Regions from separate parts of the Metapseudomonas resinovorans NBRC 106553 genome, predicted to be linked through region 1. Evidence: predicted binding sites of a transcription regulator. Region 1 holds the regulator's gene; each other region holds the start of a gene.
The links. Region 1 encodes sigma-54, which starts transcription at its own class of promoters, with help from an activator protein. Its sites were predicted from a motif close to ANTGGCATNNANNTTGCTNT; they were not measured.

Region 1 (10,528 bases):
TGGCCGAGATCGAGCTGGAAGCCCTGCAGCCGGGCTCCTCGATCATGCCGGGCAAGGTCAACCCGGTGATCCCCGAGGCCACCGCCATGGTCGCGGCCCAGGTGATCGGCAACGACGCCGCCATCACCGTCGCCGGTCAGTCCGGCAACTTCGAGCTGAACGTGATGCTGCCGGTGATCGCCCACAACCTGCTGGGCAGCCTCGAATTGCTCAGCAACGCCAGCGGTCTGCTGGCCGACCGCGCCATTGCCACGTTCACCGTCAACCAGGGCAAGTTGCGCGAAGCGCTGGATCGCAACCCGATCCTGGTGACCGCGCTGAACCCGATCATCGGCTACCTCAAGGCGGCGGAAATCGCCAAGCGCGCCTATCGCGAGGGGCGTCCGATCATCGATGTCGCCGAGGAAAGCACCGACCTCGGCCGCGCCGAACTGGAACGCCTGCTCGATCCCGAGAAGCTGACCGCTGGCGGTCTCTGAGCGTAAACCGGGGCGCCGCAGCGGCGGCGCCTTCCCACCCCGAGGAGGGCGGACCATGGAGCACTGGAAACTCACCATCACCGCGGGCAATCACTGCTTCAACGGCGGTGACTGGATCGAGGCGCGGGAGCTTTACCTGCAGGCCATCGGTCAGGCGCAAGTGCTGTTCGAACGTTGGCCGAACGCCGAGGAAGCCGTCGCCGCGCTGGTGATTTCCCATCACAACCTGGCCGACCTGCACCTGATGCTCGGCCAGCCGGAGGAGACCGCCGAGCACCTTTGCGCCAGCCATGAGCGGCTGCTCCAGGCGCTGGGCGATGGGCGCTTGCCCGGTGCCCTGCGCGAGGCCGCCTTGCGCCACAGCCGCACCACCTACACCAGCCTGCTGGAGTTCATCGGCGAGTACGGCGCCTATCCGCGCACCGACCGCCTGCTCGGCATTGGCCGTACCCCGCCAGGCCCGACCGGCCGTTTCGCCGCTGTCAGCCGCGTCCACCATTGATCAAGGAGCTGTCGATGTCCCACCAACTGCCCACCCTGCCGTATGCCTACGATGCCCTGGAGCCGCACATCGATGCGCAGACCATGGAGATCCACCACAGCAAGCATCACCAGACCTACGTGAATGGCCTCAATGCCGCGCTGGAGGGGCATCCCCTGGCCGCGCTGCCGGTGGAGCAATTGCTCCAGCGCCTGGACGATCTGCCGGCCGAGCTGCGTCCGGCGGTGATCAACCATGGCGGCGGCCATGCCAACCATGGGTTGTTCTGGATGGTGATGTCGCCCTCCGGCGGCGGTGTGCCCGAGGGTGAGTTGGCGGCGGCCATCGACGCCGAGCTGGGTGGTTTCGAGCGCTTCAAGGAGGCCTTCACCAAGGCAGCGCTGACCCGCTTCGGCAGTGGCTGGGCCTGGCTCAGCGTCACCAAGGCCAAGCGCCTGCTGGTGGAAAGCTCGGCCAACCAGGACAGCCCGCTGCTGCAGGGCAACACGCCGATCCTCGGCCTGGACGTCTGGGAACACGCCTACTACCTGCGCTACCAGAACCGCCGGCCGGAGTACATCGGTGCCTTCTACAACGTCATCGACTGGGCTGAAGTGGCCCGTCGTTACAAGCAGGCGATGGCCTGATTCCGCGGCGGAGGATGTCCCTCCGCCGACACCCATTCGACCCGACAAGATCCCCCCATGCAGACTTCCCTGATTTCCAGTAGCCGTTCCGTCCGCCAGTTCATCGGTGCCCTGGTGGTGATGGTCGGCCTCACGCTCCTGTCGATGCAGGCGATGATGGCCTTGCAACCTCTGCTGGAACCACACCTGTGGCAAGCGCTGCGCGCCGGTTCGCTCTGCGCCCTGGGAACGGCGCTGGGGGCGCTGCCGGTGCTCTTTCTGCGCAGCATCTCGGCGCGGTTGTCGGACGGCCTGCTGGGGTTCGGTGCCGGCGTGATGCTCTCCGCCACGGTGTTCTCCCTGCTGATGCCGGGGTTGGAGGCGGCCGGTGACCTCGGCTTCTCCAAGTGGTCGGCGGGAGGCCTGATGAGCGTTGGTCTGCTGCTCGGCGCCACCGGCCTGTTCGTGCTGGGGCGGTTTCTGCCGCAGCAGCCGCCACGGCTGGATGGGCAGTTTTCCATCACGCCGCGGGTCAAGCTCTTCGTCATCGCCATCGTCTTGCACAACATTCCAGAGGGAATGGCGGTTGGCGTGGCGGCGGGCGCGGGCCTGCCAGGCGCCGACGGCCTGGCGCTGGGCATCGCCCTGCAGGACATCCCCGAGGGGCTGATCATTTCGCTGGTGCTGGCGGGGGCTGGCATGTCCCAGGGGCGGGCGCTGCTGATCGGCGCGGCATCGGGACTGGTGGAGCCGCTATTCGCGGTGCTCTGCGCCTGGCTGGTTCAGGTCTCGGTGCTGCTGCTGCCCTGGGGTCTGGCACTGGCCGCGGGTGCGATGCTCTTCGCCGTGGTCCACGAGATCATTCCCGAGTCCCATCGCAATGGTCACGAGACGGCTGCCAGCCTCGGGCTGGCGGTGGGGTTCTGTCTGATGATGGTGCTGGATACCGCGCTGGCCTGAGAGGGCCGGAGGGTCATTCGCCTTCGTCGAACTTGTTGTTTATCAGCTCGATCAGGGCGGTCAGGGCATCGTCGTCCTGGTCGCCATCGGTGTGCAGGTGGATGGGCGTGCCCTTGCCGGCGGCGAGCATCATCACCGCCATGATGCTCTTGCCGTCCACCAGGCTCTCGGGGGTGCGGCCCACGCGGATCTGGCAGGGATAGCGACCCGCGACGCCGACGAACTTCGCCGCCGCCCGGGCATGCAGGCCGAGCTTGTTGATGATGGTGATCTCGCAGGCGGGCATCGCGGTTCCAATCCTTCTAGCTGAGGTCGCGGTGGCGAACCTGGACATTCTTCAAGCTGGGTTTCAGGGCCGCGCCCAGGCGCTCGGCGATGTAGACCGAACGGTGGTGTCCGCCGGTGCAGCCGATGGCGATGGTGACATAGGCGCGGTTGCTGGCGGCGAAGCGCGGCAGCCACTTGCTCAGGTAGCCGTGGATATCCTGATACATCTCTTCCACGTCCGGTTGCCCGGCGAGGTACTCGGCGACGGCCGGCTCCAGTCCCGAGTGCTCGCGCAGTTCGGGCTTCCAGTACGGATTGGGCAGGCAGCGCACGTCGAACACCAGGTCGGCGTCCACCGGCATGCCACGCTTGAATCCGAAGGATTCGATGAGGAAGGCGGTGCCGGGCTCGGGCTGGTTCAACAGGCGCAGCTTGAGGCTGTCGCGCAGCTGGTAGAGGTTGAGATGGGTGGTGTCGATCTTCAGGTCGGCGAGGTCCGCGATCGGCGCAAGCAACAGTTCCTCGTCACGAATGGCTTCGGCAAGGGAGCGGTTGTCGTTGGTGAGCGGGTGGCGCCGACGGGTTTCGGAGAAACGCTTTAGCAGCGTGTCGTTCTCCGCGTCGAGGTAGAGCAGGTCGCACTTGATGTGGCGGGCGCGGGCCTCGGCCAGAAGCTCCGGAAAACGCAGCAGCTGGCTGGGCAGGTTGCGCGCGTCGATCGACACCGCGACCAGGGGCTGCAGCAGCTCGGTGTGCAGCAACGCTCGTTCGGCCAGCTCGGGAAGCAGGGCGGCCGGCAGGTTGTCGATGCAGTAGAAACCGTGGTCCTCGAGAACATCGAGGGCGGTGCTCTTGCCCGAGCCGGAGCGGCCGCTAACGATGATCAGGCGCATGGCAAAACCCTAGCGTCCGCTCTGCACGTCCACCACCACCTGGTACAGGCTGGTGCTGTCGGGCGCCTGGCGAAGGCGCTCGCGCACGTCAGTGCGGTCGAGCATGCTGGCGATCTGTCGGAGCAGCTCGAGATGTTCGTCGGTGGCGGCTTCAGGGACCAGCAGCACGAACAGCAGGTCCACGGGGGCGCCGTCGATGGCGTCGAAATCTACTGGCGCGTCAAGGCGCAGCACGGCGCTGATGGGCGCGGTGCAGCCGGTGAGGCGACAGTGGGGAATGGCGATGCCGTTGCCGAAACCGGTGGAGCCGAGTTTCTCCCGGGCTACCAGGCTTTCGAAAATGTCCTGGTTGTCGAGGTCGGGAAGGTCGCGCGCGACCAGCTTGGCGATCTGTTCCAGTACGCGTTTTTTGCTGCCACCCGGCACGTTCACCAGGGAACGGCCGGGGGTCAGGATTTGCTCAAGTCGGATCATAGGGAGGGGTTCAGCGGGCGGTGGCACCCTGCTGGCGGTTCAACTGCTTTTCCTTGTGCTTGATCAATTGGCGATCGAGCTTGTCGGTGAGCAGGTCGATGGCGGCGTACATGTCTTCATGTTCCGCGTTGGCAACGACTTCGCCGCCGGCGATGTGCAAAGTGGCTTCGATTTTCTGTTTGAGTTTCTCGACCTGCATGATCACTTGCACGTTGGTGATTCGGTCGAAATGGCGCTCCAGACGGTCGAACTTCTCGACAACGTAGTTGCGCAGGGCGTCGGTCACATCCAGTTGATGTCCACTGATGTTGACTTGCATACCGCTTTCTCCTTATTGCCCGTGTGTAAGAGACAGGCTAACGGGCCTGCCACCGGAACACTTTGGCGTGGGTCAATATCCGCGTCACATCAGTCGCTTTCGTTCGCTGGAAGGCGCTATCCCAAGGGATTCACGATACTTGGCTACTGTGCGACGGGCCACTTGAATGCCCTGTGCCTCCAGTAAACCAGCGATCTTGCTGTCGCTCAACGGCTTTTTCGGATTTTCCGCAGCGACCAGTTTTTTGATGATGGCGCGGATCGCGGTAGACGAGCATTCGCCGCCTTCCGAGGTGCTGACGTGGCTGGAGAAGAAGTACTTCAGCTCGTAGATCCCGCGGGGTGTGTGCATGTATTTCTGGGTGGTCACGCGGGAAATCGTCGACTCGTGCATGCCCACGGCTTCGGCGATGTCGTGCAGGACCAGGGGCTTCATCGCCTCTTCGCCGTATTCCAGGAAGCCGCGCTGGTGCTCGACGATCTGGGTGGCGACCTTCATCAGGGTCTCGTTGCGGCTCTGCAGGCTCTTGATGAACCAGCGGGCTTCCTGCAACTGGTTGCGCATGAAGGTGTTGTCGGCGCTGGAGTCGGCGCGACGGACGAAGCCGGCGTAGTGCGGATTGACCCGCAGGCGCGGCACGGCTTCCTGGTTCAGTTCCACCAGCCAGCGCTCGTTGTGCTTGCGCACGATGACGTCCGGCACCACGTACTCGGGTTCGCTGGCTTCGATCTGCGAGCCCGGGCGGGGGTTGAGGCACTGGATCAGTTCGATGATCTGGCGCAGCTCGTCTTCCTTGACCTTCATGCGGCGCATCAGCTGGCTGTAGTCGCGGCTGCCGAGCAGGTCGAGGAAGTCGGCGGCGAGGCGCTGGGCCTCCACCAGCCAGGGCGTGCCCGAGGGCAGCTGGCGCAGTTGCAGGATCAGGCACTCGCGCAGGTCGCGTGCGCCGATGCCGGCGGGCTCGAACTGCTGGATGCGGTGGAGGACGACCTCGACCTCGTCCAGCTCGATACCGAGCTCGGGGTCGAAGGCTTCGACGATCTCGGCGAGGGTTTCCTCGAGATAGCCGTCGTTGTTGATGCAGTCGATCAGGGTGACCCCAATCAGGCGATCGGTGTCGGACATCGGCGCCAGGTTGAGCTGCCAGAGCAGGTGGCTCTGCAGGCTTTCGCCGACCGAGGTGCGCGAGGTGAAGTCCCACTCGTCGTCATCGTTGCTCGGCAGGCTGCTGGCGCTGGTCTGGTAGACGTCTTCCCAGGCGGTGTCGACGGGGAGTTCGCTGGGGATGCGCTCGTGCCATTCGCCGTCTTCCAGGGCTTCGGCGTTGGTCTGGACGCTGGACTCCTGGAAGCTGGAATCCTGGTTGCCGGAATTGGACTGCTGGTCACCTTCGGCCATGGGGTCGGAGGTGTCGAAATCGTCGCCATCCTCCTGCCGCTCGAGCATGGGATTGGACTCCAGCGCTTCCTGGATTTCCTGTTGGAGGTCCAGGGTGGAGAGTTGGAGCAGGCGGATGGCCTGTTGCAGCTGAGGAGTCATCGTCAGCTGCTGGCCCATCTTCAGGACTAGCGATGGTTTCATGGCAGGGGGCTTAGCACCTTATTCGCCGGCGCTCTCGCGCCATCCACTACAGGGCGCCGAAGCGCCACCAGGAAGCAAATTATATGCCTGACCTTGAAGGATTTTCCCAGCTCCTGCAACCCATCTTGTAGGTGCTTGCGCGGGAGACTACAGGCGGAACTCGTGGCCCAGGTAGACTTCCTTCACCAACTGGTTGGCCAGAATGGCTTCCGCGTCGCCTTCGGCGATCAGTTGTCCGTCACTGACAATGTAGGCCGTCTCGCAGATATCCAGGGTCTCGCGGACGTTGTGGTCGGTGATGAGCACGCCGATCCCCTTGGCCTTGAGGTGGTGGATGATCTGCTTGATGTCGCCTACGGAAATCGGGTCCACGCCGGCGAAGGGTTCGTCCAGCAGGATGAATTTGGGCGCGGTGGCCAGGGCTCGGGCGATCTCCACACGACGGCGTTCGCCGCCGGACAGGCTCATGCCGAGGCTGTCGCGGATATGGCTGATGTGGAATTCCTGCAGCAGGCTTTCCAGCTCCTTGCGGCGGGCGGCGCGGTCGAGTTCCTTGCGGGTCTCGAGGATCGCCATGATGTTGTCCGCCACGCTCAGCTTGCGGAAGATCGAGGCTTCCTGCGGCAGGTAGCCGATGCCCGCGCGGGCGCGGCCGTGCATGGGCTGGTGGGTGACGTCCTGCTGATCGATCAGGACGCGGCCCTGATCGGCCTTCACCAGGCCGACGATCATGTAGAAGCAGGTCGTCTTGCCCGCGCCGTTGGGGCCGAGGAGGCCGACGATCTGGCCGCTGTCGATGGACAGGCTGACGTCGCGGACCACCTGGCGGCTCTTGTAGCTCTTTGCCAGATGCTGGGCTTTGAGAGTCGCCATTACTGTGCTTTCTGCTCTTTCTTCTTCGGCTGTATGACCATGTCGATGCGCGGGCGCGGAGTGGTCACGCTGCCACCGGTGGCGCGGCCCGCGTTGACGATCTGGCGCTGGGTGTCATAGACGATCTTCTCGCCTTCGAAGGTGTTGCCTTCCTGGACCACCTTGGCCTGGTCGAGCAGGATGATGCGCTCGTTGGCAGCGAAGTACTGGATGGTCAGGCCGTAGGCCTTGACGATTTCCTTGTCCGCGGCCGGCTTCTGCTCGTAGTACGCGGGCTTGCCCACCGAGGTGAAGACTTCGACGTCGCCGGCCTCGTTCTGGGTGATCGTGACGGTGTCGCCAGTGATCTTCATGGTGCCCTGAGTGATGATCACGTTGCCGCGGTAGACCGCGACGCCTTGTTTGTCATCGAGCTCGGCGCTGTCGGCCTGGACGCGAATCGGTTGGTCGCGGTCCGTGGGCAATGCCCAGGCGGCGGCACTTCCGAGTGCGGTGCCCAGGCTGAGCAACAGGGGGAGGGTTTTAACGAACCTCATGCTGGCCTCTTACGTTGGACTGCAGGAGCATCCTGCCGTCATTCAAGTACGCTTTCATTCCTTGTGCCGTGGTCACCCCATTGGCCGCGTCGATTCTAACGGCTTGCTGGGTCTGCGCATATTCCTGGTCGGGGAATACGGTCAGGCGGCTCGTGGTGAGTATGGTCGGTCGGCCCTTGGCATCGGTGCGGGCCACCCGGACATTATCGATCAATTCCACTTCCTTGCCTTCCGGACCGACTTCGCCGTGTTCACTCTGGACATGCCAGGGGTAGGCGGTGCCGCGATGCAGCAGCAGGTCGGGTTTGGTCAGCAATGTGACATCAGTGGCCTTGATATGTTCGAGGCGGGTGGCGGTGAGCTCGTAGTGGAGCTTGCCGTCTTCCTGGAACTGGGTGCTCTTGCCATCCATCACGTAGAAGTCGATGGCGTTGTCGTCGCCGGCATTCGCCCCCTGGTCCATGAAGCTCTCGGGGCGGATGTTCCAGTAGCCGAGGGCGATCAGCAGCGCCGCAATGGGAATCAGGATGAGCGCCAGTCGAATGTTCTTGGGCATGACGGACCTCAGAGGTAGGCGGCCTGCGCCGCCTCCAGGTTGCCCTGGGCGCGCAGGATCAGCTCGCAGAACTCGCGGGCCGCACCTTCGCCGCCACGGGCCTGGGTGACGCCATGGGCGTGTTGGCGCACGAAGGCGTCGGCGTTGGCGACCGCCATGCCCAGGCCGACACGGCGAATCACCGGCAGGTCGGGCAGGTCGTCGCCCAGATAGGCGACCTGGTCATGGCCGAGGCCGAGTTCGGCGAGCAGGCCGTCGAGCACTACCAGCTTGTCCTCGCGACCCTGGAACAGGTGCGGGATGCCGAGGTTCTGGGCGCGGCGCTCGACCACTGCGGATTTGCGGCCGCTGATGATGGCGGTGGTCACCCCGGACTGCATCAGCATCTTGATGCCCTGGCCGTCGAGGGTGTTGAAGGTCTTGAATTCGCCGCCGTCGGGGAGGAAGTAGAGGCGGCCGTCGGTCAGCACGCCGTCCACGTCGAACACGGCCAGGCGGACCGCCTTGGCGCGGGTCAGGAGTTCATTGCTCATCAGATCACTCCGGCGCGGGTCAGGTCGTGGATGTGCAGCGCGCCGATGGGGTGGTCGGCCTGGTCGACCACCACCAGCACGTTGATCTTGTGGTCGTCCATGATTTTCAGGGCTTCGGCGGCGAGCATGTCCGGGCGCACGGTCTTGCCGTGGACGGTCATGACCTCGTCGATGCTGGCGTGGCGGACATCGATGCCCTTGTCCAGGGTGCGGCGCAGGTCGCCGTCGGTGAAGATGCCGGCGAGGGTGCCGTCGCTCTCCATGACCACGGTCATGCCCAGGCCCTTGCGGGTCATTTCCAGCAGCGCGTCGCGCAGCGAGGTGCCGCGGGCGACCTTGGGCAGCGTATCGCCGGCGTGCATGATGTTTTCCACCTTGAGCAGCAGGCGCCGGCCCAATGCGCCGCCCGGGTGGGAGAACGCGAAGTCTTCGGCGGTGAAGCCACGGGCCTCCAGCAGGGCGATGGCCAGGGCGTCGCCGAGCACCAGGGAGGCGGTGGTGGAGGAGGTGGGGGCCAGGTTCAGCGGGCAGGCCTCGTGCTCCACCCGGGCGTCCAGGTTGGCTTCGGCGGCCTTGGCCAGCGCGGATTCCGGGTTGCCGGTCATGCTGATCAGGGTGATGCCCAGGCGCTTGATCAGCGGCAGCAGGGTGACGATCTCGGCGGTCGAGCCGGAGTTGGACAGGGCCAGCACCACATCGTCCTGGGTGATCATGCCCATGTCGCCGTGGCTGGCTTCCGCCGGATGCACGAAGAAGGCCGGGGTGCCGGTGCTGGCCAGGGTCGCGGCGACCTTCTTGCCGATGTGCCCGGACTTGCCCATGCCGACCACGACCACACGGCCCTTGCAGGCCAGGATGAGCTCGCAGGCGCGAACGAAGTCGGCGTCGATGCGCGGCAAAAGTGCGTCGATCGCCTCGCGTTCGAGTTGGATGGTGCGTTGTCCGGACTTGATGAGATCGCTGGATTGGCTCATGGAAGGCGTGCAGTTGCCGAGGGGAAAAGGCGCCGATTATAGCGGTAAAGGTGATTTAGCTCACGCGCCAATGCCGTGGCAGCTGTCGCAAAGCTGAACGGACGCTGGCGCGGCCTTGGGGCGCGCTAGGGCGCAATGCTATAGTCCGCGCCTTGTTCGGCCCGTCCTGGGCGGGGTGTCCTTGCGTTGGGATGCGTCGTCTTTCAGGGAGGCTGTATCGCAAGGAGTCCAGATGAGCGCCGAAAACGCCTATGCCGTGGAGTTGAAGGGGGTCACCTTCAAACGCGGTACGCGCAGCATTTTCCAAGATGTCGATATCCGCATCCCGCGCGGTAAGGTCACCGGCATCATGGGGCCTTCCGGCTGCGGCAAGACCACGTTGCTGCGCCTGATCGCCGCCCAGCTCAAGCCCGCCAGTGGCGAGGTCTGGGTCAACGGCCAGAACCTGCCCAAGCTCTCTCGCGCCGACCTGTTCGACATGCGCAAGCAGTTCGGCGTGCTGTTCCAGAGCGGTGCCCTGTTCACCGATCTCGATGTCTTCGAGAACGTCGCGTTCCCGCTGCGGGTACACACCAAGCTCCCCGAGGAAATGATTCGTGACATTGTGCTGATGAAGCTCCAGGCCGTTGGCCTGCGCGGCGCCATCGAGCTGATGCCCGATGAGCTCTCCGGGGGCATGAAGCGGCGCGTGGCGCTGGCCCGGGCCATCGCCCTGGACCCGCAGATACTGATGTACGACGAACCGTTCGTCGGCCAGGACCCCATCGCCATGGGCGTGCTGGTGCGGTTGATCCGCCTGCTCAACGATGCCCTCGGGATCACCAGCATCGTGGTCTCCCACGACCTGGCGGAAACCGCCAGCATCGCCGACTACCTCTATGTGGTGGGCGATTCTCAGGTACTGGGGCAGGGCACGCCGGACGAGCTGATGAATTCCGATAACCCGCGTATCCGCCAATTCATGCAAGGCATTCCG
Region 2 (10,528 bases), 3.0 Mb from region 1:
CGTTCTTGCTGGCCTGGGTGCGCTCGTTGAGGGTGATGGTGATGATGTCACCCACGCGGTAGGCCTTGCGGTCGTCGTAGAGGTTGGTCTCGAAACCGGCCTGGTAGATCGCGCCGTTGCTCTGTGCGGCGGGCAGCGGGGTACGCGGCAGCACGGGCGCATAGTAGGGATCGTTCGGTCGCGGCGCAGGTTGCACACAGCCCTGGATGAGGGCGACTCCGAGCAGCGGGAGAAGAATGATCAGCCGGTTCATGACAACTACCTCAGGGCGTTACAGGTTCTGCGTGACGAAAGCGAGCATCTGGTCAGCGGTGGAGATGACCTTGGAGTTCATCTCGTAGGCGCGCTGGGTGGTGATCATGTTCACCAGCTCCTCGACCACGCTGACGTTGGAGTTTTCCAGGGTGTTCTGCTGCACCACGCCCAGGCCGGCGAGGCCCGGCGTACCGACTTGCGGGGCGCCGCTGGCGGAGGTTTCCAGGAACAGGTTGTTGCCGATGGCCTGCAGGCCGCCGTAGTTGACGAAGTCGGCGGTCTGGATGTTGCCGATGATCTGTGCTGCGGGGTTGCCGGTGGTGGTCACCGAGACGGTGCCGTCTTCGCCCACGGTGAAGGTCTGCACTTCGGCGGGCAGGACGATGGCCGGCTCCAGGGCGAAGCCCTGGGAGGTGACGATCTGGCCGTCGGAGTTCAGGTGGAAACTGCCGTCGCGGGAGTAGGCGACCGTGCCGTCGGGCATCAGCACCTGGAAGAAGCCGCGGCCGTTGATGGCCATGTCCAGCGGCTGCTCGGTGGTCTGCAGGCTGCCCTGGGTGAAGATCTTCTGGGTGCCGGCGATGCGCACACCGGTACCCAGCTGCAGGCCGGTGGGCAGCTCGCTGTCCTGGCTGGTCTGGCCGCCCGGCTGGCGACGGATCTGGTACAGCAGGTCCTCGAACTCGGCGCGATCGCGCTTGAAGCCCGTGGTCGAAACGTTCGCCAGGTTGTTGGAAATGGTGGTCAGGTTCATGTCCTGGGCGGACAGGCCGGTCTTGCTGACCCAGAGTGCCGGAAGCATCTATTTCTCCTCGGGCGCCGGAATCATGGCGCCGCGTACTGGTGATTAGCTGAACTGCAAGACCCGCGCCATTGCCGCGGAATTATCTTCAGCGGTGCGCATCATCTTCACGGAAAGCTCGAACTGGCGGGACAGCGAGAGGATCGCCGTCATCTCTTCCACGGCGTTGACGTTGCTCGCCTCGATGAAGCCGGAGGTCACCTGGACATTGGCGTCGGCCGCGGCCGGCGGCTGGTTGTCCTTGAGGCGGATCATGCCGTCGGTGCCTTTCTCCAGCTGCTTGGGGTCGGGGTTGACCAGTTTGATGCGGTCCACCTCGGCCACCACGTTGGGAGCCTCGCCCAGGGCGCGGACGCTGATGGTGCCGTCCTGGCCGATCTCCACCTTCTGCTCCGGCGGAATGGCGATGGGACCGGCATTGCCCATGACCGGCAAACCATTGCCGGTACGCAGCTGGCCGAGGGCATCGATCTGCAGGCTGCCGGTACGTACATAGGCTTCACCACCATCGGGGGCCTGCACGGCGATCCAGCCCTCCCCTTTCACGGCCACGTCCAGGTCACGACCGGTTTCCTGCAGGGCGCCGGGGGTGAAGTCGGTGCCGGGGCGCTCGGTCATGGCGTAGACCCGCGACGGGAAAGTGTCGCCGAACACCGGCATGGAACGCGCCTGCTCGAAGTCGCGGCGGAAACCCGAAGTGGAAATGTTCGCCAGGTTGTTGGCGTGGGCGCGCTGGGCCAGGGAGTTCTGGCTGGCTCCGCTCATCGCGACATAAAGCATCTTGTCCATGAATTTCTCCGAGTGGGCGTTGCCGCCCTTGGCTCTTTGCAAGCTATCCAGCAAGCGTCGTGCCAATGTCGAAACTCAATTACAAGCCATTGAATTAAAAGGAATTTACAGAAAAGAAAAAGGCCCTTTGCAGGGCCTTGTCAAACCGCTGGCGGCTAGCGGCTGCCGCCAGCGGCAAGGGGATTTGCCGCTTGTAGGAGCGAATTCATTCGCGATGCAGGTCGAAGACCTGCCAATCCGGACCTGGGCCGGCTGCGCCGACCAATCGCGATTGAAATCGCTCCTACAGATGGATGCAGAAACGGATGAGCTCGCGAGCTAGAGCCAGGCTAGGCGAAAGTGGCCCGAGGAAGCGGAGTTTACGACTGTAAATGAGCATTCCTCGGGTCAGTTTCAACAACGCATGGCCGACGCGCAGCCACTCATCAACGCAGGTTGATGATGGTCTGGGTGACGGCGTCTTCGGTCTGGATGGTCTTGGCGTTGGCCTGGTAGTTGCGCTGGGCGACGATCAGGTTCACCAGCTGGTCCGACAGTTCGACGTTGGAGTCTTCCAGGGCGCCGGCCTGCAGGGCGCCCAGGGTGCCGGAGCGCGGGGTGCCGACCACCGGCTCGCCGGACTCGAAGGACTGCACCCAGCCGGTCTTGCCCACCGGGGTCAGGCCCTGGACGTTGGCGAAGTTGGCCAGGATCACCTGGCCCTGCACCTTGGACTGGCCGTTGGTGTAGCGGGCGAAGATCACCCCGGTGTCGTCGATTTCCAGGCCCGCCAGCTGGCCGGTGGTGTAGCCGTCCTGGCTGATGCTGTTCACCGCGAAGGTGCTGGAATATTGGGTGGAGCCGCGAATATCGATGCTGATGCCGCCGGCGTTGGCGGTGGCGCCGTTGCCCGACCAGTTCGCCGGCGTACCGCCATCGGAAACGGCGGGCACCCAGTCGTCGAGGGTCATCAGGCCGGTGGCCGGGTCGTAGTTCAGTTCACCGCCCGCCGCCATGCCGGCCGTGTCCAGGCTGCCGTCGGCATTGAACAGCAGGTTGGTGGTGTGCGGGTCGGTGCTGGTCGGGTCGGACGGGTTACGCCCATCCACCAGCACGGCCATGCTCCAGTTGTTGGTCACCGGCGGCGTCGCGGCCGGGTCGGAGTTGTTGATGAAGTACTGGGTCATGACGTGGGCATTGCCCTGGGAGTCATAGATGTTGACCGAGGTGGACGACGTGTAGGTGGTCGGATCGGCCGGGTCGAACGGGGTGTTGGTCGGCGCCTTGGTGGTGGAGTTCAGGTTGAACTTCTGCGCCACCTGGGTAGTGGCCTTGGGCGCCTGGTTCGACGACTCGATGCGCAGGTCGCTGACCACGCCGTTCTGCAGGTTGCCGTTGCCGTCCACGCCATAGCCCTGCAGGCGGTAACCGAAGTTGTTGGTGATGTAGCCGTTGCGGTCGGTACCGAAGTAGCCGGCACGGGTATAGCTGATCTCACCGTTGTTGCTGGTCTGGAAGAAGCCGTTGCCGTTGATGGCCAGGTCCAGGGCGTTCTGGGTGTAGTTGATGTTGCCCTGGTTGAACAGCTGGGACACGTCCCCCAGCGTCACGCCGCTGCCCTGGGCGTTCTTGCCGGTGCCGAGCACCGAGGCGGCATAGACGTCGGCGAACTCCGCACGGGACTGCTTGAAGCCCGCGGTACCGGCGTTGGCGATGTTGTTGCCGGTGACGTTGAGATCGCTGGTCGCGGCTCGCAGGCCGCTGAGACCGATGTTGAACGCCATTTCTTATCTCCTTTGCCGGTGCTTCCCGGCGTTCTGAACCGGGAAGTTACTGACCGATGACCTGGACCTGGGACAGCGGCACGCTGCCGAGACCGGCGAGGTTGAGCATCAGCTCGCCGCCGTTCTGCCCGAGGGTGACGCTGTCGACGTTGGCCGGCAGCATCGTGTAGAGCGACTTGGTTTCGCCTTCGTACTGCGCCTGTGCCTCGAACTTGTAGGTGCCGGGCGGCATGACCTTGCCGCTGGAGTCCTTGCCGTCCCACATGAAGCTGACGTTGCCGGCCGATTGCTGGCCGAGGCTGACGCGGTTCACCAGGGCGCCGGCGCTGTCGTAGACGTTGACCCAGACGTTGCTGCTGGACACCGGCAGCACGGCCGAGGCCTTGAAGGTTTCCGCGGTATCCACCACCGCCTTCTCGCTCGGGACGATGACCTTGCGGCCCACCAGCGAGGAGGCCTGCAGCGCCTGGGAGGACTGGTAGCCGGAGAGCAGCGAACCCATGCTGCTGTTCAGCTTCTCGATGCCTTCCACCTGGCTGAACTGCGCCAGCTGGGCGATGAACTCGCCGTTTTCCTGGGGCGCCAGGGGGTCCTGGTTGTTCAACTGGGCCACCAGCAGTTCGAGGAACTCGTTCTTGCCGAGGTCCTTGCTCTTGGTCTCGGTCTTGAGCGCGAACTGGTCGAGGACCGATTGGGTATCCGCTACGTTACTGACACTCATGCTGTTCCCTCGCTATCACTGACCCAGGGTCAGCACTTTCTGCATCATCTGTTTGGCGGTGTTCATCATTTCCACGTTGGTCTGGAAGGACCGGCTGGCGGAAATCATGTCGGCCATTTCTTCGACCACGTTGACGTTCGGGTAGTACACGTAGCCCTCGGCGTTGGCCGCCGGGTGGTTGGGCTCGTAGCGCGGCGTCAGGGTGCTCTGGTCCTCGATCACGCCGAGTACCTGTACACCGGCACCGGACTGGTCCTGGTCGGTGAACAGCGAACCACGGTCGCCGTTGCCCAGGGTGTTCTGGAACATGGTGGCGAACACCGGGTGGCGGGCGCGGTAGGTCTGGTCGAGGCTCGAGGAAACGGTCTCGGCGTTGGCGATGTTGCTGGAGATGGTGTTCAGCCGAGTGTTCTGGGCACTCATGCCGGTGCCGGCGATGTTGAAGATGCTGGACAGGGACATGGCTTGGCTCTCCGTTATTCGCCGCGCAGGGCGCCGATCAGCCCTTTGAACTTGCTGTTGAGGAAGGTGAAGCTGGCCTGGAACTGCATGGCGTTCTCGGTGTAGTTCGACTGCTCCAGCTGGGCGTCCACGGTGTTCTCGTCAATGGCGGCCTGGAAGGGGATGCGGTACTTCAGCGAGGCATCGCCCATGTCGAAACCTTCGGCGGCGATGTGCATCTCATTGGTCCGGGTGGCCTGGAAGCTGCCGTGGGCGGCCTTCTCCGATTGCTGGGCGAGCACGCTGGCGAAGTCCAGGTCACGAGCCTTGTAGTTCGGGGTATCGGCGTTGGCGATGTTGTTGGCCAGCACCTCGCCGCGCTGGGCGCGGAAGCTGAGGGCTTGCTGGTGGATGCCGAGGGCCTTTTCGAAACTGATGCTCATGTCCGGAACCTTTGCCAGTGGCAATCTGGTTTGCTTGCCAGATATTTAGCAAAGGCTGTGCCAAAGTTATTTTTTCTTTGTTTTCAAAGGCTTGAGCAGAAAATGGAGCGGCAATAAGCGGCAATCGGGGGTTGCCGGGCGGCAAAGCGGCAAGGGGGTTTGCCGCTCGTTGCCGCTTTGCCGGGAGGCATTCAGTAGGGTGGATGGCGCTTTTCCATTCGCCATCGGTGCCACGCCGAACCTCCGCCTGCATGGGTATCGCTCCGCTCAACCCATCCTACGGGCTATTGCCTGGCTCGCTGCCAGGAGGCACTGCCCTCTCCCGCAAGCAGGCGCGAAGCAATCCTGATGCCCACACCAGCCTGAAACGAATCAGCGAAGATGACGCCGCGCAAACCGCCCCTTCAGGAGGCCGAGCGGAATCGTTGTGGAGGAGGACGAGCGGCATGGATGCCGCGAGAGCCGCGCAGGGCCATGGATGGCCCTTCGCGGCGGGCCTCCGGAACGACGATGTAGCGAGGGAAGTTTGGCGAAGCCAAACCCGGATGGTGGGGCAAGCCCTTTGCTTCCTTTGGGGCGACTGCCAAAGGAAGTCGCCCGGGAAGGCGAAACAGAAACCCGCCGCCCGCTCAGTAATTAGCCGAGCAACAAAACCGGCCTTGCAGCACTCATCGCGCCAGCGGGTACAACCTTTCGTCGAACTGCTCCAGGCGCGGGAACTCCAGGGGCTGGTCCCGCTCCAGCCCCTGCAGGCGGGCCTGGTAGGCGCGCAGGAAGTCTTCGCGGGCGTCATTGCTGATGTAGGGCACATGCCAGGCCACGAAGGGCGGCAACACTTCCAGGCCGACATAGGCCAGGGTGCCCCGCAGCAGCGGCCGCAGCATGTCTTCCAGGGGGCCATGGATGGCGCCTTCGCCGAACATGTGTTCGCGGCCACCCAGGGTCAGGCTAACCAGGGCCTTCTTGCCGGCCAGGCCGCCCTGGTCGTAGAAGCGCTTGCCGCCGTAGCAGACGCCGGACACCAGCACCCGGTCGATCCAGCCCTTGAGGATGGCCGGCACCGAGAACCAGTAGAGCGGGAAGTTGAGGATCAGCAGGTCGGCCCAGAGCAGCTTGTCCAGTTCGCGCTGAATGTCTGGCGCGATGTTGCCGGCCTTGACCGACTCCCGCTGCTCCAGGGCATAGACCAGGTAATCCGGGTTCTGCCGCTCGCCGAAGTCCGCGGCGCTGGCCACCGGGTTCCAGTCCAGGGCGTGGAGGTCGGACTGGCGCACCTCGTGCCCCTGCCCTTGCAGGGTTTCCACGGCCAGGTCGCGCAGGGCGCTGCTGAAGGATTTCGCTTCGGGGTGGGCGTGGACGATCAGTACCTTCATGGTTGTTCCTTGTAGTCGAATCGGCCGGGGGCGCGGCGTGGCCACCATCGGCCATGCCCGCGCCCGCCGCCAAGCATCATTCACCGGGTTTGCGTTGCTCTATCAGTTCGGCGGCGCACAGGGCGATGCGCCGGCAGGCTTCGGTCAGCGGTTCGCTGCCCAGCACCAGGCCCAGGCGGATATGCCCCGCCGCGCTGGGGCCGAAGGCCTCGCCCGCCAGCACCGAGACGCCGTGATCGTCTAGCAGGCGGTCGGCGAAGTCCTGGGCGGAAAGCCCGGTGGCGCGGATATCCACCATCACGAACATGCCGCCGTCCGGCTTCAGTGCACGCAGGCCGGGACAACCTTCCAGGCTGGCGCACACCAGGTCGCGCCGCTGCCGATAGGCCTCGCGCATGGCCGCAAGCTCCGGCAGGCGCGCTTCCAGGGCAACACAGGCGGCGTCCTGGATGAAGTCCGGCGAGCCGTAGAGCATGCACAGGGCGAGGTTTTCCAGGTGCCCGGCGAGCTCCTTCGAGCCCACGACCCAACCCACCCGCCAGCCGGTCATGGCGTGGGACTTGGACAGGCTGTTGATGGTCGCGGTGCGTTCGGCCATGCCCGGCAGGCTGGCCGGGCTGATGTGCTCGCCCTCGAACAGCAGTTCGCTGTAGACCTCGTCGGAAATCATCCACAGGTCGTGGGCGATGCAGAGTTCGGCCAGGGCCGACCAGGTGCCGCGCGGCAGGCTGGCGCCCGAGGGGTTGTGCGGGCTGTTCAGGGCCAGGGCGCGGGTGCGCGGGGTGATGGCCGCGGCGACGTCCTCGGCGCGGATGCGGAAGCCGTTCTCCGAACGCACCGGCACCGGGATCACCCTGGCGCCGCAGGCGCCGAACACCGCTTCGTAGGTGACGTACATGGGCTCGGCGACTATCACCTCGTCGCCCGGATTGAGCAGGCACTGCACCACGCAGTACAGCGCGCACTGGGCACCGGCCAGTACCGTCACCTGGTCGGCGCCGACGGCCTGGCCGCTGCGCTGGTTGTGCCAGGTGGCGATGCGCTGGCGCAGGGCGAGCTTGCCGCGCACGTCGGCGTAGTGGGTGCTGCCACTGAGCAGGCTGTCGACGGCCGCCTGGACGATGGGCTGCGGCGTATCGAAGTCGGGGTCGCCCACCGACAGCAGGAGGATGTCGTCGCCCCGCGCCTGGCGCTCCAGGGCGCGATAGTGGATGTTCCAGGCGGCCGCGCCGTCGCCGGCGATGCGTTGGGTAAGGTCGGAAAAGCGCATGGTCAGCTCCTTGGCTCCTGCTCAGCGGGCGCAGGCATGTTTCAGTTCGATCAGGGTGACGCCCGGATGGCCGAAGCCCGTACGCAGGTCGAGTTCCAGTTCGTCGAGGCTCTGCGGCTGTTTCACGCTGCAACCGAAGGACCGCGCCAGGCCGGCGAAGTCCGGGTTGCGCGGCAGCACGCCGACCGGCTCGATATCCAGGGCGAGCATGTCGTCGCGAATCTGCCCCAGCGCGTCGTTGTTCCACAGGAGCACCACCAGCGGGCTGTCCAGCTCCTCGGTGGCGGTGGCCAGTTCCTGGGCGGTGTAGAGGAAACCGCCATCGCCTACCAGCACCAGGCCGGGCCGCTCGGGTGCGCCGAACTTGGCGCCGATGCCGGCCGGCAGGCCGTAGCCGAGGGTGCCGTAGCCGGTGGGGTGCAGCCAGCTGCGCGGCGCCCGGCTGGCAAAGGCGTAGTTGCCGGTGTAGGCCAGTTGGGTCATGTCGGTGCTGATGAAGGCATCCGCCGGCAAGGCGGCTTTGACGCGATCGAGAATGGCCAGGTGAATCCGTTGCAGGGGGCCCTGGCCATTGCGGACCTCCTCATGCAGCCGGGCCACCCGGGCGACGGCCGCCTCCCCTGCCCCACTCGCCTGGGGCAGGCGCGCCAGCAAGGCCTCCAGGGTTTGCCGGGCATCGCCCTTGAGCGCCACGGCGCAGGGGTAGAAGTCGTTGAACTTGCGCGGGTCGATATCGATGCGGATCAGCTCGCCGGACAGCGGCAGGCGCTCGCGCCAGAAGTCGGTGTCGGCCATCTCGGTGCCCACGGCCAGCACCAGGTCGGCCTCGGCGATCATCTCCCAGCCCGGCGCCACACAGAGGTTGGCACCGGCGTTGAGCGGCGCGTCCGCTGGCAGCAGGCCCTTGCCGGCGACGCTGGTGAACACCGGCGCCCCCAGGCGTTCGCTGAGGGCCTGGACGGCACCGGCAGCTTCCAGTGCGCCGCCGCCGGCGATGATCATCGGGCGCCTGGCACCGGCCAGGCGCGCTGCCGCGACGTCCAGCGACGCGCCGTCGGCCGGGCCACGGCCGGGGCGACGCATCACTTCAGTGGTCCAGTCCCGCGCCACGGGGGCCGCCAGTACGTCCAGCGGCACCGAGATATGCACCGGGCGCGGGCGCTCGCCGTCGAACACGGCAAAGGCGCGGGCCAGCAGCTCGGGCAGGTCCTCGGGGCTCAGGGCCAGCGCCGAGAAGGCGGTGATGGGCGCGGTGATCGCGCGCTGGTCCTGGGTCTCGTGCAGGCAGCCCCAGCCTTTGCCGAGGCTGGCGCTGTGGTTGACGCTGGAGATCACCAGCATCGGGATCGAGTCGGCATGGGCCTGGCCGATGGCGGTGGCGGCGTTGGTCACCCCCGGGCCTGTGATGACGAAACAGACGCCCGGCTTGCCGCTCACCCGCGCATAGCCGTCGGCCATGAAGCCGGCGCCCTGCTCATGGCGGGTCAGCACATGGCGGATGCCGCTGCCGGGCAGGCCACGGTAAAGCTCCAGGGTGTGCACGCCGGGAATGCCGAACACGGTGTCGACGCCGTAGTTGGCCAGGAGGCGGACCAGGGCCTGGCCGCCAGTAAGGGTCTTGTTCTCTTGCATGGATTGATCTCCTTTGAGGGCTCTGCCATGCCGCGTAGGAGCGAGCTCTGCTCGCGAGAACCTACAGCGCGGCCGTTCGCGAGCAGAGCTCGCTCCTACAATTGCGTCATTCGTTCAAGCGGATCAGCGCATCCACCGCGACGGCGCCCTCGGCGTTCACCAGCAGCGGATTGACGTCCAGTTCCAGCAACTGGTCGGCGTGTTCGCAGGCGTAGTCGGCGACGGCGCGGATGGCATCCACCAGGGCGTCCATGTGCACCGCCGGACGGCCACGGAACCCCTGGAGCAGCGGCGCACTGCGCAGGCTCAGCAGGGCCTCGCGGATGGCCGCGTCGGTGGTGGGCAGCAGCAGACTGCGGCTGTCCTTGAGCAGCTCGACGAGAATGCCGCCGGCGCCGATCACCAGTGCCAGGGCGAAACCGTTCTCGCGCTTGATGCCGACGATCAGCTCGGCCAGCGGCGGGCTCGCCATACGCTCCAGCAGCACCTGCTCGAAGGCCACCTGGGGTGCATGCCGGGCAAGGCTTTCGCGCATGTCCTGCACCGCGGCCTCCAGGGCCGCCTCGTTGCGCAGGTTGAGGGCCACGCCACCGGCTTCGGTCTTGTGCGGCAGCGCGCTGCTGACCGCCTTGAGCACCAGCGGGAAACCGAGGTCGACGGCGGCTGCGCGAGCCTGGCCCGGGGTGCTCAGTACCGCGTGCGGCAGCGGCACGCCGAAGGGCTTCAGCGCCTGCTTGGACTGCCACTCATCGAGCAACCGGCCCTGGCCTTCCAGCGGCTGCGGGCAGATCGGCACCAGCGCCGCATCGCCACGGGCCAGCAGCGCCTGGCGCTGGTGCTGGTAATGGGCGACACGCGCCCAGGCGGCCAGGCCGTCCTCCACGCCCTGCAAGGCGGCGACGCCCTGGGCGTGCAGCAGTTCGCGGGCATGGGCCGGCAGCAGTTCGGGGAAGGCCGAGGCGATGAAACCGACCTTGCCGTGGCGCTTGAGGGCGGCGCAGTAGAGATTCAGCAGCAGGTCGCACTGGGGCCGCTCGCC
Region 3 (10,528 bases), 1.4 Mb from region 1:
GGTCATGGCCAGCGACGGCAGCTTGTTCGAGCCGAGCATGCGGTCCACCAGGTTCCGCAGGCGGTCGGCCTCTTCGATGATGACGTTGGTGTAGTCCTTCAGGTGCTCTTCCGGCAGTTCGCGGGAGAGCAGCTGGGCGGCGCCACGGATGCCGCCCAAGGGGTTCTTGATCTCGTGGGCAAGGCCTCGCACCAGCAGCTTGGTGGTCTCCTGCTTGGACAGCTGGGCCTCCTCCTTGGTGATCCGCAGCAGGCGGTCACGGGGGTGGACTTCCAGCAGCAGCAGGGTCTCGCCGCGATTGAGGATGGGCGTGACCGCGTAATCCACGGTCAGGGCCTGCCCGGAGAGCGAGGTCAGCATGGCCTCGCGCTTGGTGAAGGGGTGCGCCTGTTCCACCGCCTGGCGCAGGGAGGCGAGGGCCTCGGGCGACTCGGTGAACAGCTCGCTGATGAACTGGCCATGGCTGCGCTGGCCACTGACGGCGAGGAGCATTTCCGCTGCCGGATTCATGTACTCGAGGCGCAGGTCGGCGTTGAGCAGGATCACTGCTGTCGTCAGGTTGTCGAGCAGCAGTCGGTGCAGGGCGTCGTTGATGGTCATGGCTTCGGCGCTCGTGGCGATGACAGGAAAATGCAAGAAGCAAACCAAAGCCCTGAAAAGACGCGTGAAAATAGGGTTTCCGCTGGCTGAGGCTATCTTTCAGAGCAAATAGTCCGGCTCCGGACGAACCAAAATGGGGAGAGTATAGAAAGCGGTGCAGGGTCTTGCACTGAAATGGTGCGATAGCGCGGATCAGCGGGAGGGGCGTCCAGGCGATACCCCGGGTGACATCGGGGGTACCGCCGGTTACGGGAGGGGCGGGTCAGATGAAGGGCAGGATGGCGATGTCGTCATCCTCTTCCTCGGGCTTGTCCTTCAGCGGGCATTCGGGGCGCACGCCGTAGTCGTCTTTCTCGCAGGGGCGCGCCAGGCGTTTCTGCGCCAGCGACATGCGGATGATGTGCACCGGTTGTCCCGGGGTGCGCTCGACCGTGCGGCCCTGCTCATCGATGATTTCCACGGCCAACTGATGGGTGCCGCGATCGAGGTTCTTCAGCGGGAACACCGGGCTGCGGCCCGGCTCGCCCACGGGCTTGCCGTCCAGCAACAGGCGGTAGTTGTGGTTGGCGCGCAGGCCGGGTTCGCTGGTGGCGCTGACGATCAGGTTGCCTTCGCCGTCGCGGATGGTGGCTTCCGGCTCGGGCACCAGGATGCGCAGCACCTGGTAGCCCTGCTCGCGGGGAATCGGCTTCTGGTAGAGCGGCGGCGGCTGGATATCCCCGGGGACGTTCATGGCGTTGGAAGGCGCCAACTGCAGGCGTTCCGCGTTGCCCGGCTTGGGGCGGTCGGTGAAGACGCGGTTGCCCTCGTCGTCGATGTAGGTGTAGACCTCGGCCAGCACGGGCTGGCCGAGGAGCAGGAGGGCGAGGAGCAGGAATCGGGTCATCGGTCAGTTGTTCGGCCGTGGGGTGGGGGCGGGCGGGGGACGCAGCGCCGGGCTGCTGGTATTGACCCGCTGGACGGTAAAGGTGACAGGGGCGCTGGTCTGCACCACTCTGGTGCCGGAGAGCACATCCACCGCCATGGTGTGTTCGCCGCGCGACAGGTTCACCAGTTGCAGGCGTGGCACGTTGGTGGGCTGGCCGTGGGGTTCGCCATCCAGGCGCAGGCGCAGGCTGTGGCCGGGCTGCAGGCGCGGGTCCAGCGCCACGCCGACGCTGAAGGTACCGTTGTTGGCACGCAGGGCTTCGTCGGAGGGGATGTCGGTGAGCGCGAGCACCTGGTAGAAGGGCGCGCCGTTGGCCGGGTCCGTCGCGTCGTCGGCCGGAGCCGTCGGCGCCTGGGAGCGCACGGTATTGGTCGGCGCCAGCTCCACCCGTTCGGTGGCGGCGCCATCCGGGGGCTGGTTGGTGAACACCGTGTTGCCGTTGGCGTCGATGTACCTGTAGATCTGGGCGGTGGCTGGCAGCGCTGCGGCGAGCAGCAGGCAGCTGATGACGATGAGGCGCATGGTGGCGGTCTCCGGAAGCTCATGCCAAGCCTTGCACCCGGATGGCGGGCTGGCAAGTCGGGCATTGTGCGATAGCGTCGAGGTGGCCGGTGTGCGTTGCGACACGTTGGGACATTTCCGCGGGCCGACGCCGCTGCCAGGCTCATTCGGCCGCGTCGAACTGTCGGCGGCTCACGTGCAGGCTTTTGTATCATGCGCTTTGCTTTGACTGTTCAAGGGACGCCTTTCTCATGCCGCTACCGTCCATGCTTGCCATCCGCTTCCTCATGCCGCTGCTGCTGTGCCTGCTCGTCAGCCTGTTCCCGGCGCAGGGGCGTGCGGCCTTGCCCAACCCCCTGGCGGGGAGTTCCTCGGGGAGCGAGCAGGTCAGCAGTGCCCAGCTCGAACAGTCGCTCAACCAGGTGATCCAGACCCTGGAGAACGACAAGCAGCGCGCCGACCTGCTGAACAAGCTGAAGCAATTGCGCGATGTCACCGGCAAGGAAAAGGCCAGCGAGGGCGGGGTGCTTGGACTGATCAGCGACTCCCTGATGGAGCTGGAGAAGCGCTTCCAGGGCGATAACAGCCCGTTGCTGCACTGGCGCAATAAGTTCCGTCTGGCGGGTGCCGAGTTGGCGGAGCGCCTGCCGGATTGGCGAGCGTTGCCCGTCGTCGTCTTCAATTTTTCCATCGTGCTGCTGGTCTGGGGCCTGTTGGCGTCGGCGATCCTCTGGCTGGGGCGGCGCATGCGCGAACGCTTCGGGCTGGCAGCGGAGCTGCCGCAGCAGCCCAAGACCCGCGACCTCGTGCTGTTCGCCCTGCGCAAGCTGGGCCCCTGGATGATCGCCTTCCTGATCACCCTGTACCTCTCGCTCGTGCTGCCCAGCTCCCTGGGCAAGACCCTGGCGATGGTCATGGCTTATGTGCTGATCTGCGGCACCTTGTTCTCGGCCCTCTGCGTGATCTGCCTGTCGTTGTTGAGTGGGCCGCACCGCCGGCGGGCCCTGGATATCCTGCGGCGCCAGGCCTTCCACCCGCTCTGGCTGATCGGCAGCCTGGCCGCCCTTGGCGAGGCGGCCCATGACCCGCGACTGATTGCCGGGCTGGGAGAGAACACTGCCAGCTGCCTGAGCGTCCTGGCCAATGTCAGTGCGGCGGTGCTCACCGCGCTCTTCGTGTTGCGCTTCCGCCGTCCCATCGCCCACCTGATCCGCAACCAGCCACTGGACCGTCGCATTGGCCAGCGCGGCCTGCATGATCTGGTGCAGTTGATCGGCACCCTGTGGTTCGTGCCGGTGCTGCTGCTGGTGGGTACCTCCCTGATCGCCACCTTCGTGTCCGCCGGCGATAGCAGTTCCGCCCTGCGTCGCGCCCTGGTCTCGGCAGTGCTGGCGGTGGTGGCGATGACAGTGGTTGGCTTGATCCGCCGTGGCTCCAGCCGGGATGCGGCAGGGGCTCGGCGCAGTGCCCCCTACCTCGAGCAATTGCAGAACTTCGGCCTCACCCTGGTGCACCTCGTCGTGGTGTTGCTTTTCGTCGAGTTGGGGTTGCGGGTCTGGGACATGTCGCTGATCAGCTATGCCAAGGGCGAGGGCGCGGAGATCAGCAGACAGGTGGTGCGTTTCGGCACCACCCTGCTGGTGGCCTGGCTGGTGTGGATCCTCGCCGACACGGCGGTGCAGCACAGCCTTGGCGTTGGCGGACGGAACCGCACCAACACCCGTGCGCTGACCATGCTGCCGCTGATCCGCAACGTGTTGTTCGCCAGCATCGCGTTGATCGCGCTGATCGTCGCTCTGGCCAACATGGGCATGAACGTGACGCCGCTGCTGGCCGGTGCCGGTGTCATCGGCCTGGCCATCGGCTTCGGCGCGCAGTCACTGGTGGCGGACCTGATCACCGGGCTGTTCATCATCATCGAGGACTCGCTGTCCATCGACGACTACGTGGATGTCGGCGGCCACCTGGGAACGGTGGAGGGGCTGACCATCCGCACCGTGCGCCTGCGCGATCTGGATGGCGTGGTGCATACCATTCCCTTCAGCGAGATCAAGAGCATCAAGAACTACTCGCGGCAGTTCGGCTACGCCATGTTCCGCTGGCCGGTGCCGGCGAGCATGCCGATCGACGATGCGGTGGCATTGGTGCATGAGGTGGCCAAGGAGCTGCGCAGCGACCCGTCGGTCTACCGCAGCCTGTGGTCGCCCCTGGAATTGCAGGGCGTGGAGAGTTTCGACAACGGCCAGGCGATCCTGCGCTTCCGCTTCAAGACCGCGCCGATCAAGCAGTGGGAAGTGCAGCGGGCGTTCAACCTGCGCCTGCGCCGGCGCCTCGACCAGTCCGGCATGGAGCTGGCGATGCCGCGCCTGAACGTGCAACTGACCCGTGCACGCCGGCCCGCCGGCGAGTCGCCGCAGGACCCGGATGTGCCGGACGGCCTGGGCGTTTGAGGGTGGGGGCACTGAATTGGCAAGTTCATGTGATTGCTTCTCCCTGACTTCTTGCATGTAGACACATCCCTCTCCCCCGCCCCTCTCCCGTAGGGCGAGGGGTGACTCGCGCCGGCAGGCGCGAGCCGTCCTGATGCCCAAACCGGCCTGAAACGAAGCATTGGAGATGACGCCGCGCAAAGCGCCCCTTCAGGCGGCCGAGTGGAATCGTTGGGGAGGGGGACGAGCGGCATGGATGCCGCGAGAGGCGCGCAGGGCCATGGATGGCCCTTCGCGCCGTGCCCCCGGAGCGACGATGTAGCGAGGGGAGTTTGGCGCAGCCAAACCCGGATGTCGGGGCAAGCCCTCTTGGTTACTTCTGGGGCGACTGCCAGAAGTGACTCGCCCGGGAAGGCGAAACAGAAACCTCCCGCCCACTCGGCAATGAGCTGAACAACGGAGATTGCCAGTCCGGCTCGAGCCCCCAAGACGGCAATAAAAAAGGTTCATCGCGCTTTCCCGGGGAAGGCGGCCTTGATTTTCAGGAAGAAGTAGGCCGAGTCGCGGAAGCCATAGGCCATGCGCTTGATCACCTTGATGCGGTTGTTCACCCCTTCCAGCTGGCTGGTGTGCAAGGGGAAACGGGCGCTGGCGAGGATGCCGCGCGCGTAACGCTTGAGGTTCCTGGCAAAGCGTTGGAGCGGCGCCAAGCCGCTGTCCCGGGCGTGCCGCAGCCAGGTTCGCCAGCGCCGCCAGCCGTCCTGCACACTGGGGGCGTACCAGATTTCCTTTAATGCATCCTTGAGCACGTAGGCCGTGGCCAGTGGCTGGTTGGCCGCGAGCAATTCCTGCAACTGCACGGCCTGTCCGCCCTTGAGGTTTTCGCGATTGCGCAGCAGCAGCCAGCGGCTCTGCTTGACCACCTTGCGCGCCGGTTTGTCTTCGCGCAGGCGGTTGGCCTGGTCGACCCGGATCCGGTCGATCACGTCCCGGCCGTAGCGCGCCACCACGTGGAACAGGTCGTACACCACCTCGGCCTGCGGGCAATGCCGTTTCACCTCGAGGTCGAAGGCGGTGTTCATGTCCATGGCCACCGCCTCGATCTGCCGGCAGTGCTCGCCGAGCAATTCGAAGAACGGACGGATCGCCTCACGGCTGTTGCCATGCCCGACCCACAGCACCCGCGTGCGCTCGGCATCCATGATCACCGTGGCGTAACGATGCCCCTTGTGCAGGGCGAACTCGTCCATCACCAGCCGCCGCACCTCACCGGGCTCAAAGGTCCCCACGGCCGCCTCGAGGCGGCGCTTGTCGAGCGTCTTGAGGGTGTGCCAGTGCAGGCCAGTGAGGCGGCTGACATGGCTGATCGGCAACAGTTGCAGCAAGCCCTCGAGCCAGAGGCGCAGCCGCTGGGTCAAGCGGGAGGCCGGCTCCAGCCAGTCAATCCGCTCGGTCACCCGCCCACAATCCAGGCAATCGACGCGACGCACCGGCAGTTGGAGCAGCACGCGCTGATCCAGCAGGTCACGGTCACGCACCTGGCGGATTCGCCGCTCGTGGATCAGCGGGCAGTCTTGGTGACAGCGGCCACATTTGGGGAGGGAGCCGGCTTGAGGTTCGAGCTCAATCAGCAGGGTGTCGTGAGTGGCTTGGCGACAGGCGACGACCTCGTAGCCTGGCCAGAACTGGGCAAGATCAATAGGATTCACGGCGGCAGCAGGGAGTGGGGGTTGGTTCGTTTGGCGACTGCCAATCTACCCACTTCCCTGACTGTCAACTCGCTCTTCCCCCTGAATCCGCGAAGAACCATAAAAAAGGCCTCCCGAAGGAGGCCTCTCAATCATGCCGCTTGCGCGGTCACAACTGGATCAGACGCTGTAGTACAGGTCGTATTCCAGCGGGTGCACGAAGGTGCGCACCTTGATTTCTTCTTCGCTCTTCAGCTCGATATAGGCATCGATGAAGTCGTCGCTGAACACGCCGCCCTTGGTCAGGAACGCACGGCCCTTGTCGAGTTCTTCCAGAGCCTCTTTCAGGCTGCCGCAAACCTGCGGGATTTCCTTGGCCTCTTCCGGCGGCAGGTCATACAGGTTCTTGTCGGCGGCATCGCCGGGGTGGATCTTGTTCTGGATGCCGTCCAGGCCAGCCATCAGCAGTGCGGCGAAGCACAGGTAGGGGTTGGCAGCCGGGTCCGGGAAGCGCGCTTCGATACGGCGGGCTTTCGGGCTGTTCACGTACGGGATACGGATCGAGGCGGAACGGTTGCGGGCGGAGTAGGCCAGCATTACCGGGGCTTCGAAGCCCGGGACCAGACGCTTGTAGGAGTTGGTCGACGGGTTGGTGAAGCCGTTCAGGGCCTTACCGTGCTTGATGATGCCGCCAATGAAGTACAGGGCGGTATCGGACAGGCCGGCATAGCCTTCGCCAGCGAAGGTGTTCTTGCCATCCTTGGAGATGGACATGTGAACGTGCATACCCGAGCCGTTGTCGCCGTACAGGGGCTTGGGCATGAAGGTCACGGTCTTGCCGTAAGCGTCAGCCACGTTGTGCACGCAGTACTTCAGGGTCTGAACTTCGTCAGCCTTGGCTACCAGGGTGTTGAACTTCACGCCGATTTCGTTCTGACCGGCGGTCGCCACTTCGTGGTGGTGAACTTCGACGACCAGGCCCATTTCTTCCAGTGCGTTGCACATGGCGGTACGGATTTCGTGGTCGTGGTCGACCGGCGGTACCGGGAAGTAGCCGCCCTTCACGCCCGGACGGTGGCCTTTGTTGCCGCCTTCGATGTCGGCGTCGGTGTTCCAGGAAGCCTGCTCGGAGAAGATCTTGAACATGGAACCGGAAATGTCGGACTTGAACTTCACTTCGTCGAAGATGAAGAACTCCGGCTCCGGGCCCACGAAGACGGTGTCACCGATACCGGTGGTCTTCAGGAACTCTTCGGCGCGACGGGCGATGGCGCGCGGGTCGCGGTCGTAGCCTTGCATGGTGCTCGGCTCGATGATGTCGCAGACCAGGATGATGGTCGGCTCTTCGGTGAAGGGGTCCAGGACGGCGGTGCTGTCGTCCGGCAGCAGGATCATGTCGGAGGCTTCGATGCCTTTCCAGCCTTCGATGGAGGAGCCGTCGAACATCTTGCCGTGCTCGAAGAAATCGTCATCGGCGTCACGGGCCGGCATGGTCACGTGCTGCTGCTTGCCTTTGGTGTCGGTGAAGCGCAGATCAATCCACTTCACGTCGTGTTCTTTAATCAGTTGAAGCGACTTCGACATGTTGTCCTCCAGATGGATGGGGGCAGTAACCTTGCCTCCCAAAAAGATTCGGGGTGAAGCCGGGGCGGGATAGTCCGCCAGGGCGACCTGCCTCACAAGGGAGCAAATTGCGTGCCAGTGCCCTGGAATGGGCTGACCCCCCCTAAACTCGCGGCTGGCGGGTCATTCGCTCTGATTAAGCGCACTTTTGCGCACCGTTTTCGTGCCCTCCATGGTGCGCGTGATGCATTTTGGTGCATCGAAAGCTTTGATGAATGATTTTGGTCAAAGCTTGAACAATTTCCGCTATAATCCGCGCCCCTCTTTTTCGGCTGTCGCCCTCGCGCTGTTTTCATGAAACTCATCGTCAAAGTCTTCCCGGAAATCACCATCAAGAGCCGGCCGGTGCGCAAGCACTTCATCCGTCAGCTCTCGAAGAACATCCGTGCGGTCCTGAAGGATCTGGACCCGGAGCTCGAGGTGACCGGCGTTTGGGACAACCTCGACGTCCAGACTCGCCAGACCGAGCCGAAGCTGCTGCGCGAGATGATCGAGCGCCTGACCTGCGTCCCCGGGATCACCCACTTCCTGGAAGTGCACGAGTACCCCCTGGGCGACTTCGACGACGTGCTGGAAAAGTGCAAGCTGCACTTCGCCGACCAGCTCCCCGGCAAGATCTTCGCCGTGCGCTGCAAACGTGCAGGCAAGCATGAATTCACCTCCATGGAGCTGGAGCGCCATGTCGGCAGCCGTCTGCGCCAGGAGTGCAACGCCGCCGGCATCGACCTGAAGAAGCCGGAAGTGGAAGTACGGATGGAAGTGCGCGACCAGCGCCTCTACGTCATCCACCACCAGCACAACGGCATCGGCGGCTACCCGCTGGGCTCCCTGGAGCAGACCCTGGTGCTGATGTCCGGTGGCTTCGACTCCACCGTCGCCGCCTATCAGATGATGCGCCGCGGCCTGATGACCCATTTCTGCTTCTTCAACCTCGGCGGCCGCGCCCACGAACTGGGCGTGATGGAAGTGGCCCACTTCCTGTGGGAAAAGTACGGCCGCTCCCAGCGCGTGCTGTTCATCAGCGTGCCCTTCGAGGAAGTGGTCGGCGAGATCCTCAGCAAGGTCGACAACAGCCAGATGGGCGTGGTGCTCAAGCGCATGATGCTGCGCGCCTCCACCCACATGGCGCGCAAGCTGAACCTCGACGCGCTGGTGACCGGCGAAGCCATTTCCCAGGTTTCCAGCCAGACCCTGCCCAACCTCTCGGTGATCGACTCGGCCACCGACATGCTGGTCCTGCGCCCGCTGATCGCCAGCCACAAGCAGGACATCATCGACACCGCCACCAAGATCGGCACCGCCGAGTTCGCCAAGCACATGCCCGAGTACTGCGGCGTGATCTCGGTGAACCCGACCACCCGCGCCAAGCCCGGCCGCATCGAGCACGAGGAAGAGCAGTTCGACATGGCCATCCTCGAGCGCGCCCTTGAGCGCGCTCGCCTGGTGCCCATCGACCGGGTGATCGACGAGCTGGGCCAGGACGTGGCGGTGGAAGAAGTGCGTGAAGCCCTGCCCGGGCAGATCGTCGTCGACATCCGCCACCCGGACGCCCAGGAAGACGACCCCCTGGAGCTGGCCGGCATCGAGGTGTTGGCCCTGCCGTTCTACGCGGTCAACAACCGCTTCAAGGAACTGGACGCCAACCGCCAGTACCTCCTGTATTGCGACAAGGGTGTGATGAGCCGCCTGCACGCCCACCACCTGCTCAGCGAGGGACATGCCAATGTGCGTGTTTATCGTCCGGCCTAGGCAGCCAGGGCTGTTCGGCGGAAGCATCCGTCATCGCCCTCCCGACCATCGGGCCGCCTGATTCGCCTGTCTTTCATCTATGCCGCCTACAGTGGGCGGCACACCGAATCCTCTGATCGAGACGCACAACCGTGATCGAAAATCTCCGCAACATCGCCATCATCGCCCACGTCGACCATGGCAAGACCACCCTGGTAGACAAGCTCCTGAAGCTGTCCGGCACCCTCGACCGCAAAGAAGCGGAAAGCGAGCGCGTGATGGACTCCAACGACCAGGAAAAAGAGCGCGGCATCACCATTCTGGCGAAGAACACTGCCATCAAGTGGAACGGCTACAACATCAACATCGTCGACACCCCCGGCCACGCCGACTTCGGTGGCGAGGTTGAGCGCGTAATGAGCATGGTCGACTCCGTACTGCTGGTGGTCGACGCCCAGGACGGCCCCATGCCGCAGACCCGTTTCGTGACCCAGAAGGCCTTCAAGGCCGGCCTGCGTCCGATCGTCGTCGTCAACAAGATCGACCGTCCGGGCGCGCGTCCTGACTGGGTAATCGACCAGATCTTCGACCTGTTCGACAACCTCGGCGCCACCGACGAGCAGCTGGACTTCCCGATCGTCTACGCCAGTGCCCTGAACGGCATCGCCGGCATGGACCACGAGAAGATGGACGACAACATGGACGCCCTGTTCCAGGCCATCATCGACCACGTACCGGCCCCGGTCGTGGACACCGAAGGCCCGTTCCAGATGCAGATCTCCCAGCTGGACTACAACAGCTTCCTCGGCGTGATCGGCATCGGCCGCATCGCCCGTGGCCGCATCAAGGCCAACACCCCGGTAGTCGCCATCAGCGACGACGGTTCCAAGCGCAACGGCCGCGTCCTGAAGATCATGGGTCACTCCGGCCTGCAGCGCGTTGAAGTCGCCGACGCCGAAGCCGGCGACATCGTCTGCGTCAGCGGCATGGAAGAGCTGTTCATCTCCGATACCCTGTGCGACCCGCAGAAC

Region 2: the regulator sigma-54 is predicted to act here: its motif matches at 5,260-5,279, upstream of flgB (flagellar basal body rod protein FlgB).
Region 3: the regulator sigma-54 is predicted to act here: its motif matches at 7,830-7,849, upstream of glnA (glutamate--ammonia ligase).

The regions. Positions count from the first base shown of each region.
Region 1 is NC_021499.1:1,099,372-1,109,899, forward strand. Features, by position in the region: gene fumC (class II fumarate hydratase FumC) at 1-479, shown strand, start outside; gene PCA10_RS05070 (hypothetical protein) at 535-981, shown strand; gene PCA10_RS05075 (superoxide dismutase) at 996-1,607, shown strand; gene PCA10_RS05080 (ZIP family metal transporter) at 1,665-2,546, shown strand; gene PCA10_RS05085 (HPr family phosphocarrier protein) at 2,560-2,832, opposite strand; gene rapZ (RNase adapter RapZ) at 2,849-3,706, opposite strand; gene ptsN (PTS IIA-like nitrogen regulatory protein PtsN) at 3,716-4,180, opposite strand; gene hpf (ribosome hibernation-promoting factor, HPF/YfiA family) at 4,191-4,499, opposite strand; gene PCA10_RS05105 (RNA polymerase factor sigma-54) at 4,584-6,080, opposite strand; gene lptB (LPS export ABC transporter ATP-binding protein) at 6,228-6,953, opposite strand; gene lptA (lipopolysaccharide transport periplasmic protein LptA) at 6,953-7,489, opposite strand; gene lptC (LPS export ABC transporter periplasmic protein LptC) at 7,476-8,045, opposite strand; gene PCA10_RS05125 (KdsC family phosphatase) at 8,054-8,578, opposite strand; gene PCA10_RS05130 (KpsF/GutQ family sugar-phosphate isomerase) at 8,578-9,552, opposite strand; gene PCA10_RS05135 (ATP-binding cassette domain-containing protein) at 9,785-10,528, shown strand, end outside.
Region 2 is NC_021499.1:4,406,022-4,416,549, forward strand. Features, by position in the region: gene flgH (flagellar basal body L-ring protein FlgH) at 1-253, opposite strand, end outside; gene flgG (flagellar basal-body rod protein FlgG) at 272-1,057, opposite strand; gene flgF (flagellar basal-body rod protein FlgF) at 1,103-1,846, opposite strand; gene PCA10_RS30445 (hypothetical protein) at 1,845-2,168, shown strand; gene flgE (flagellar hook protein FlgE) at 2,272-3,609, opposite strand; gene flgD (flagellar hook assembly protein FlgD) at 3,656-4,330, opposite strand; gene flgC (flagellar basal body rod protein FlgC) at 4,346-4,792, opposite strand; gene flgB (flagellar basal body rod protein FlgB) at 4,807-5,214, opposite strand; gene PCA10_RS20035 (NAD(P)H-dependent oxidoreductase) at 5,883-6,587, opposite strand; gene PCA10_RS20040 (pyridoxal phosphate-dependent aminotransferase) at 6,664-7,857, opposite strand; gene PCA10_RS20045 (5-guanidino-2-oxopentanoate decarboxylase) at 7,879-9,489, opposite strand; gene PCA10_RS20050 (acetate--CoA ligase family protein) at 9,596-10,528, opposite strand, start outside.
Region 3 is NC_021499.1:5,936,667-5,947,194, reverse strand. Features, by position in the region: gene glnL (nitrogen regulation protein NR(II)) at 1-600, opposite strand, end outside; gene PCA10_RS26625 (DUF4124 domain-containing protein) at 863-1,486, opposite strand; gene PCA10_RS26620 (DUF4124 domain-containing protein) at 1,490-2,050, opposite strand; gene PCA10_RS26615 (mechanosensitive ion channel family protein) at 2,281-4,479, shown strand; gene PCA10_RS26610 (ISL3 family transposase) at 4,965-6,167, opposite strand; gene glnA (glutamate--ammonia ligase) at 6,327-7,730, opposite strand; gene thiI (tRNA uracil 4-sulfurtransferase ThiI) at 8,064-9,518, shown strand; gene typA (translational GTPase TypA) at 9,650-10,528, shown strand, end outside.